DNA from 4 places in the Variovorax sp. PMC12 genome. Region 4 is predicted to be linked to each of the others. Evidence: predicted binding sites of a transcription regulator. Region 4 holds the regulator's gene; each other region holds the start of a gene.
What was found. The regulator LexA, encoded in region 4, represses DNA repair genes until DNA is damaged. The targets are predictions, from matches to a motif close to ACTGTATNNNNATACAGT.

Region 1 (2,195 bases), 1.8 Mb from region 4:
GCAGATCGTCGGCGCGCACACGGCGCACACGGCGCGCCTGCAGCAGGCGCTCGACCGCCTTCACGCCCAGGCCCGGCACGCGCAGCAGCATCTCGCGCGGGGCGTGGTTCAGGTCGACGGGAAAACGCTCGGCGTGCGCCAGCGCCCAGGCCAGCTTGGGGTCGACGTCCAGCCGCAGCAGGCCGTCGGGCGCGGCCACGATCTCCTGGTGCTCGAAGCCGTAGAAGCGCATGAGCCAGTCGGCCTGGTAGAGCCGGTGCTCGCGCATCAGCGGCGGCGCCACCAGCGGCAGCGCGCGGGCGGCATCGGGAATGGGGCTGAAGGCCGAGTAGTACACGCGCTTGAGCTTGTAGGCGCCGTACAGCGTGGCGCTCGACGCGAGGATGTGGCGGTCGTCGGTGGCGTCGGCGCCCACGATCATCTGCGTGCTCTGGCCGGCGGGCGCGAACGGCGGCGGCTTGGCGGCGGCAGGGGCCGCGCCGGGCAGCGCGCGGATCGGCACCACGCGGCGCGCCTCCTCGCGCGTGTCGTCGATGCGCAGGCGCAACCGCGCCATGGAGCGGCGGATGGCGCTTTCGTTCTTCTCGGGCGCCAGCGCCTGCAGGCCCTCGGTGGTGGGCATCTCGACGTTGATGCTGAGCCGGTCGGCATAGCGGCCGGCGCGCGCCAGCAGCTCGTCGCTGGCGTCGGGGATGGTCTTCAGGTGGATGTAGCCGCGGAAGTCGTGCTCCTCGCGCAGCACACGCGCCACCTCGACCACCTGCTCCATGGTGTGGTCGGGCGACTTGATGATGCCGCTCGACAGGAACAGGCCCTCGATGCAGTTGCGCCGGTAGAAGTCGAGCGTGAGCTGCACCACCTCTTCGACGCGGAAGCGCGCACGCGGCACGTTGCTCGAAGCGCGGTTCACGCAATACAGGCAGTCGTACTGGCAGTGGTTGGTCAGCAGCACCTTCAGCAGCGAGATGCAGCGGCCGTCGGGCGCGTAGCTGTGGCAGATGCCCGCGCCCTCGGTGGAGCCGATGCCGCGGCCGCCCACCGAGTCGCGCGGCTGCGAGCCGCTGGATGCGCAGGAGGCGTCGTACTTGGCGGCGTCGGCCAGGATGGCGAGTTTGCGATGGATGTCCACGGGAGACCTCTTGGTTACTGTATGAATATACAGTCATCGGCCATCCCAAAGGCTGCGATTTGTAAGCGGGCCGGCCGCACCGGCGCGGCGTTGCGCCGCCCACCAACCTTGGCTACCCTCGCTGCCAGATGACCGACGACCCGACAGCACCCGCCTCCACCCCCGCGCCCTCCCCCGCTCCCACGCCAATTTCCACCGCGCTTGCCGCCGATCGCATCGCGGTCAAGTTCACCGCACCGGACGGCACCCCCGCCTTTGCCGTGCGCTGGCAAGACGGCGTGTACGCCTACATCAACCAGTGCCCCCACGCGGGCGGGCCGCTCGACTTCGAAGGGCAGATCATCGAGAGCTCGGGTCGCTTCCTGATGTGCGCGCGGCACGGCGCGATCTTCGAGCCCGACACCGGCAGGTGCGTGGGCGGCCCGTGCAAGGGCGCCAGCCTCGTGCCGGTGGCGGTTCACGAGCGGCCCGACGGCAGCATCTGGCCGGGCCAGGCCGAATGAACACAACCTTCAAGGAGAACCCTATGCGCAAGAACACCCGGCCTCACCCCCTCGCCCTGTCGGTCGCGGCGCTGGCCCTCGCCGGCGTGCTGGCGGGCTGCACCGGCATGGCGGCCGGCACCGGCGGCAAGGCTTCCACGGGCATGAGAGTGACGTCCGCAGCGTTTGCCGACAACGGCGTGATCCCGGCCGAGCATGCCGGCGCGGGCGAGTGCGGCGGCAGGAACATCTCTCCGCCGGTGGCCTGGAGCAACCTGCCGGCCAAGACCCGGTCGGTCGCCGTGCTGGTGTTCGACCCCGACGGCGCGGCCGGCCTCGGCGTGTCGCACTGGGTGGCCTACAACATCGCGGCCGAGCGCGGCGAGCTCAAGGCGGGCGAAGGCCAGGCGGGCTCGAACTTCAACTTCACCATGGGCCCGAACGTGGCCGGTGCGCCGGCCTATCGCGGCATGTGCCCGCCGGTGGGCGACCGGCCGCACCATTACGTGCTGACCGTGGTCGCCACCGACCTGGCGCCCGGCAGCCTGCCGGCCGGTCTCGGGCGCGACGCGCTGCTGGCCGCG
Region 2 (2,195 bases), 1.2 Mb from region 4:
TGGGCTCGCGCAGGCCGAAGGCCAGGGGGACGATGACCAGAACCAGCACCGCCACCACGGCCAGCGCCGTCTGCCAGCCCAGGTGGCCGATCAGCCAGCCTTCGACGGGCGCCATCAGGAACTGCCCGAACGAGCCGGCTGCCGCCGCCACGCCCATGGCCCAGGAGCGCCGCTCGGCCGGGATCTGCCGGCCGATCACGCCGTAGATCACCGCGTAGGTCGAGCCCGCCTGCGCGGCGCCGATCAGCACGCCGGCGCTCAGTGTGAACAGCAGCGGCGTCGGCGAATGCGCCATGCCGAACAGCCCCAGCGCATAGAACACCGAGCCGCCGATCAGCACCCGGAACGCGCCGAAGCGGTCGGCCAGCATGCCCGCGAACACGCCGAAGATGCCCCACGACAGGTTCTGCACGGCAAGCGCGAACGAGAAGGTCTGTCGGCTCCAGTCCTGCGCCTGCGTGATGGGCTGCAGCCACAGGCCGAAGCCGTGGCGGATGCCCATGGAGAGCGTGACGATCATCGCCCCGCAGAAGAGGACTTGCTTGATCGAAAGAGTGCGGACTGGCGTTTGCATGATGGCGTCGAATGTAGCGACATGGCTGCTTCGGCAGGCGGCCCGGCGGCCAAAGCCATTGATGATTTATAGGCGTCGTTTCAATGCGCGCCGGGCATCAAAGCGCCTCCTGTATGGGTATCCAGTTGTTTGGCGGCGACTGACTACAATCCGCCCCCATGGCGACTCCCCCCAAGACTCCCCCCAATTCTTCGTCCGCGTCCTCCGGCTACTCGGAAGGCTCCATCCGCGTGCTCAAGGGCCTGGAGCCCGTCAAGCAGCGCCCGGGCATGTACACCCGCACCGACAACCCGCTGCACATCATTCAGGAAGTGATCGACAACGCCGCCGACGAGGCGCTCGCGGGCTACGGCAAGAAGATCAAGGTCACGCTGCATGCCGACGGCTCGGTCAGCATCGAGGACGACGGCCGCGGCATTCCCTTCGGCCTGCACCCCGAGGAAAAAGCGCCCGTGGTCGAGCTGGTCTACACCCGGCTGCATGCCGGCGGCAAGTTCGACAAGGGCTCGGGCGGCGCCTACAGCTTCTCGGGCGGCCTGCACGGCGTGGGCGTGTCGGTGACCAACGCGCTGTCGAAGCGGCTCGAGGTGTCGACCCACCGCGAGGGCTCGGTGGCGAAGCTGGCCTTCAGCGGCGGCGACGTGATCGAGCAACTCGAGGTGCGCAAGCTCGAGGCCGGCGAGCGCAAGCAGGGCACCACGGTGCGCGCATGGCCCGACGCCAAGTACTTCGAGACCTCCGCGCTGCCCATGGGCGAACTCACGCACCTGCTGCGCAGCAAGGCCGTGCTGATGCCCGGCGTGAGCGTCACGCTCACGAACGAAAAGACCAAGGAAAGCCAGCAGTGGCTCTACAAGGGCGGCCTGAGCGACTACCTGATGCAGACGCTCAACGGCGACCCCGTCATTCCGCTGTTCGAAGGCGGAGGCCATGCCGACAAGAACGCCGACAACTTCGCCGAAGGCGAGGGCGCCGACTGGTGCGTGGCCTTCACCGAAGACGGCCAGCCGGTGCGCGAGAGCTACGTCAACCTGATTCCCACCAGCGCCGGCGGCACGCATGAAAGCGGCCTGCGCGACGGCCTGTTCACCGCGGTGAAGGGCTTCATCGAACTGCACTCGCTGCTGCCCAAGGGCGTGAAGCTCCTGCCCGAAGACGTGTTCGCGCGTGCTTCTTACGTGCTCAGCGCCAAGGTGCTCGACCCGCAGTTCCAGGGCCAGATCAAGGAGCGCCTGAACTCGCGCGACGCGGTGCGCCTGGTGTCGAGCTTCGTGCGGCCCGCGCTCGAACTGTGGCTCAACCAGCACGTCGACTACGGCAAGAAGCTGGCCGAGCTGGCCATCAAGGCCGCGCAGACGCGCCAGCGCGCCGGCCAGAAGGTCGAGAAGCGCAAGGGTTCCGGCGTGGCCGTGCTGCCCGGCAAGCTGACCGACTGCGAGAGCAAGGACATCAGCCACAACGAGGTCTTCCTGGTCGAGGGCGACTCCGCCGGCGGCAGCGCCAAGATGGGCCGCGACAAGGAAAGCCAGGCCATCCTGCCGCTGCGCGGCAAGGTGCTCAACACCTGGGAAGTGGAGCGCGACCGCCTCTTCGCCAACACCGAAATCCACGACATCTCGGT
Region 3 (2,195 bases), 340 kb from region 4:
GTCGAGCACCGGCCCCCTTATCGAACGCCAGACATTGACGATGCAATAGCGCCGCACGGCCGCGGCTTCCTCGGGGTCGGGCAGCACCAGGGACAGCCGGCGACGGCCAGATTCCTCGGTGTAGTCGTTGTGGATGCGGCCGTTGGCGGCGGCCCGGCCGTCGGTCGCGCGGCGGCCGAAGCTCAGGGCGGCGCGGTCGGCTTCGCGCCTGCGCACCAGGTGGTCGAAGACATGGGCACGCGTGCCGCCCGTGACGGCGAGTGCCAGTTCGGCCACCTCGCGATGGTAGATGGCCGTGACCTCCGCGTCGTCGAGGAAGTCGCGCACGGCCGTGGGCGCGTCGCGCAGCACGAAGCCTTCGCGCTCGATGTCGGGTGGCGCGGTGGCTGCGCGCGCATCCGCGATGGGCATGGGGCGCAGTTCGTAGCTGCCGCTTTCCCAGGGCGTGTCGGGCGGCGGCTGGAAGGTGTAGCTGACGGGGCGCAGGGCGGACGGCTGGAGGTAGTTCAGGCCTGCGGTGACGGCTGTGACGGCTGTGCTGGGGGTGGTCATGCGGTGCTCCTGTTGGACGGCTCCATTGGAGCGAAGCGGCAGCCCCGGCTCAAACGACTTCTGGGCGCCTTCGCATGAGCACCGGGAATATGAAAATCCCCGTGACGAAGAAAAACAGCTTTTTTCCCGCAGCCCATGGAATACTGTATAAAAATACAGTTAACAGTCTTCGCCATGGGCCTTCCTTTCCTCGATTCCTTTTCCGCTGCCGCGGGCCGCGGCGTCTGGCATGCCGACGAACTCGGCCTGGCCGACGCCCAGGTCGTCGCGACCGGCCATGCCGCGCTCGACGCGGAGTTGCCGGGCGGCGGATGGCCGGTCGGCGCGATGACGGAACTGCTGCAGGCCGCGCCCGAAGCCCATGTCTGGCGGCTGCTGCTGCCGGCGCTGGCGCAGGCGGTGCAGGCGCGCGGCGGGCCGGTGGTGCTGGTCGGCCCGCCCTTCGAGCCCTGCGGGCCGTCGCTCGCGGCGCAGGGGCTGCCGGTGGAAGCGCTGATGTGGGTGCGCAGCGAGGCACCGGCCGCGCGGCTGTGGGCCTGCGAGCAGGCGCTGCGCTGCGCCGACGTGGCGGCCGTGGTGGCGTGGCTGCCGCAGGCGCGGGTGGCCGAACTGCGGCGGCTGCAACTGGCGGCGGCGCAGCATGAACTGCTGCTGTTCGTGTGCCGGCCCGACTCGGTCGCGTTGTCGGCTTCGCCCGCGCGGCTGCGCCTTCGCACCGACCGCTGCGAGGCCGATGCTTCGCAGATCGCGCTGCACATCCTCAAGCGCCGCGGGCCGCCGCTGGCCTCGCCGGTCATGCTGCCCGCGCGCAACGAGCGCATGGCCGCGCTGCTGGCCGCCGCCCGGGTGCGCCGCAAGCTGCGGCTGCAGCAGCAAGGCACCGTGGTGGAAGCCGGCGAGACGGCAACCTCCGCCAAGGTGGTGCGCATCGACGCGTGGAAAGGAGGCCCAGGTGCACTGGATCGCCTTGCGGTGGCTACTTGACGACGCCGGCACGCCCGAGGGCCCGGTCCTGCCCATGCCCGAGGCTCTCGGCTGGTGGGCGCTGCGCTACACGCCCCACGTCGCCTGGCAGGACGAAGCGCTGATGCTCGAGGTCTCGGCCTGTGAACGCCTCTGGGGCGGCCGGCTGCAGCTGATGCGCCTGCTGCTGGCCGACAACCCCGCGCCCGACGCGCGCATGCTGGGTACGCAGGGCGCCACCAGCCTCATCGCGCTGGCGCGGCTGCGGCTGTTCGCGCGCGAAGAGAAGCGGCCGCAAGACGTGCCCGCCGGCCTGCCGCTCGACACCCTGAGCGCGGCGCGCGCGCACCTCGACCTGCTCGCGCGCCTCGGTTGCCGCACCTGGGGCGACGTGGCTGCGCTGCCGCGCGGCGGGCTCACGCGGCGCTTCGGTGCCGAGCTGCGCGATGCGCTCGATGCCGCCTGGGGCCTGCGCCCCGAAAGCCATGCCTGGCTCACGCTGCCCGACGTGTTCGAGCAGAAGCTCGAACTGCCCGCGCTGGCCGAAACCGCGCCCGAACTCATGTGGTCGGCCAACCGGCTGCTGGCCTCGCTGCAGCTGTGGCTGCGTGCCCGCCAGCGCGGCGCGCGCGCGCTCGAGCTGCAATGGACGCTCGACCTCAAGCGCTTCAACGGCGTGA
Region 4 (2,195 bases):
CATAGCCAACCACGCCTGCATCGCCTGATGCGAAGGCATCGAGCCGATAGGTGTGCACTTTCTGCACGTCGGCGCCACTGTGGATGGCGCCGGCGCACACCACTATTACCCCTTTCGCACCCGCTGCCAGAGCCACGCCGATGGCATCGCGCACGTTCTGCGGACCATCGGGCGACAGCGCGCTCGCCGGGCGCATGGCGCAGGTCAGCACCACAGGCTTCGCGCACGCCAGTACGGAATGCAGGAAGAAGGCCGTCTCCTCCAGCGTGTCGGTACCGTGCGTGATCACCACGCCCGCCACGTCGGGCTCGGCCAGCCAGTGCGCGCAGCGCTGCGCGAGCTTTTGCCAGGTCTCGAGGGACATGTCTTTGCTGTCCAGTTGCGCGACCTGCTCCGCCACCAGCGTCACGCCCCGGGGCGCCTCGATCCCGCCCAGAAGGTCCACTACGCCTACCTGCCCGGCCGTGTAGCCGATGTTGTCGCCGCTGCTGGCGGCCTTGCCGGCAATGGTGCCGCCGGTGCCCAGCACGACCACGCGGCGCAGTTCAGGCGAGGGGAAATCAGGCATGTCTTGTCAACTTTTTAAAACTGGTTAAAAATACAGGTACTGGATATCTAGCCAGTGCCGCAAGGAACCACATATGCAGTTCGCCGTGAAGCTTACAGCCCGCCAGCAGCAGATCCTGGACTTGATCCAGAGCGCCATCGCCCGAACCGGCGCGCCACCCACGCGCGCCGAAATCGCCAATGAACTCGGGTTCAAGTCGGCCAACGCGGCCGAAGAGCACCTGCAGGCATTGGCCCGCAAGGGTGTCATCGAACTCGTCAGCGGCACTTCGCGAGGCATCCGCCTCAAGGGCGACGCCCTGCGCTCGCTGAACGAAACGCGCCACCGCGAAGGCGGCCAGTTCTCGCTCTCGCTGCCCGGCATGGCGCAACTGGCGCTGCCGCTCATCGGCCGCGTCGCCGCGGGCTCGCCCATCCTGGCGCAGGAGCACGTCGACCAGACCTACTACGTCGAGAACACACTGTTCCAGCGCCAGCCCGACTACCTGCTCAAGGTGCGCGGCATGTCCATGCGCGACGCCGGCATCATGGACGGCGACCTGCTCGCCGTGCAGGCCACCAAGGAAGCGCGCAACGGGCAGATCGTGGTGGCGCGCCTGGGCGACGAGGTCACCGTCAAGCGCCTGAAACGCAACAAGCAGGTCATCGAGCTGCACGCCGAGAACCCCGACTACCCGACCATCATCGTCCAGCCCGGCGAGCCCTTCGAGATCGAAGGCCTCGCCGTGGGCCTCATCCGCAACACCATGCTGATGTAGGCCTGCTGGCAGCAGCACTCACCCGGCCGCGACAGGTGGCGGGCGTATGGCGCGAAGTCGCCATCACCCTGTCGCGGCCGATTCAAGAAATCCTGCCTGTGTTCAACCTCATACTTTTTTGGAGTTCACATGGGAATCGCCCTCCTCGCCATCGCTGATTTCTGGATGCCGCTGCAATCGCTCGCCAACCGTTTGATTCAGGCACGCCGCCCCCATCGCCACACCCCGCTCGACCACAGCGAGAGTTCCGCCGGCCTGCGCTATGTCGCGGTGCGACCGTCTTGCGGCGCGACGCCACCGGCGGCCGCAGCCACCGCACCGGCGCGCCCGTTGCGCGTGGTGCGTGTGGTCGACGGAAAGGGCCAGCAGCGCAGCAACCGTGTCGTGATCTCCGGCCGCATGGACGACGTGTGCGCGGAGCTCGACCGTCTGGCGGCCCTCGAAGCGGCCGAAGCCATGGTCACCGCGCCCCGCTCCACACGCCTGCACTGAGGCGCGGCCCCCTGGGAGAGCCCGTCGGCAGTGGGTATCCAAACGTTCGGGGGTGCGACATCCCAATGCTGCGAGGCACAATGGCACGCCATGAATATTGTGATCCTCGACGACTATCAGGACGCCGTGCGCAAATTGCGCTGCGCCGCCAAGCTGGACGCGTACGCAGCCAAGGTCTACACCAACACGGTCAAGGGCATCGGGCAACTCTCGGTTCGCCTCAAGGACGCCGACGTGATCGTGCTGATTCGCGAGCGCACACAGATCTCCCGGCAGCTCATCGAGAAGCTGCCCAAGCTCAAGCTCATTTCGCAAACGGGTCGCGTCGCAGGCCACATCGACGTGGCGGCCTGCACCGAGCGCGGCATCGCCGTGGCG

Region 1: C4F17_RS14945 (putative DNA modification/repair radical SAM protein) is a predicted target of LexA. The motif match lies at 1,146-1,163, and genes of this name have one in related genera.
Region 2: C4F17_RS00900 (DNA topoisomerase IV subunit B) is a predicted target of LexA. The motif match lies at 683-700, and genes of this name have one in related genera.
Region 3: imuA (translesion DNA synthesis-associated protein ImuA) is a predicted target of LexA. The motif match lies at 695-712, and genes of this name have one in related genera.

Annotation. Positions count from the first base shown of each region.
Region 1 covers NZ_CP027773.1:3,200,624-3,202,818, forward strand. The annotation lists gene C4F17_RS14945 (putative DNA modification/repair radical SAM protein) at 1-1,129, opposite strand, end outside; gene C4F17_RS14950 (Rieske (2Fe-2S) protein) at 1,258-1,632, shown strand; gene C4F17_RS14955 (YbhB/YbcL family Raf kinase inhibitor-like protein) at 1,656-2,195, shown strand, end outside.
Region 2 covers NZ_CP027773.1:172,708-174,902, forward strand. The annotation lists gene C4F17_RS00895 (MFS transporter) at 1-574, opposite strand, end outside; gene C4F17_RS00900 (DNA topoisomerase IV subunit B) at 733-2,195, shown strand, end outside.
Region 3 covers NZ_CP027773.1:1,739,361-1,741,555, reverse strand. The annotation lists gene C4F17_RS08115 (CmcJ/NvfI family oxidoreductase) at 1-552, opposite strand, end outside; gene imuA (translesion DNA synthesis-associated protein ImuA) at 727-1,536, shown strand; gene C4F17_RS08105 (Y-family DNA polymerase) at 1,505-2,195, shown strand, end outside.
Region 4 covers NZ_CP027773.1:1,395,609-1,397,803, forward strand. The annotation lists gene C4F17_RS06430 (asparaginase) at 1-568, opposite strand, end outside; gene lexA (transcriptional repressor LexA) at 642-1,325, shown strand; gene C4F17_RS06440 (hypothetical protein) at 1,455-1,817, shown strand; gene C4F17_RS06445 (D-2-hydroxyacid dehydrogenase family protein) at 1,908-2,195, shown strand, end outside.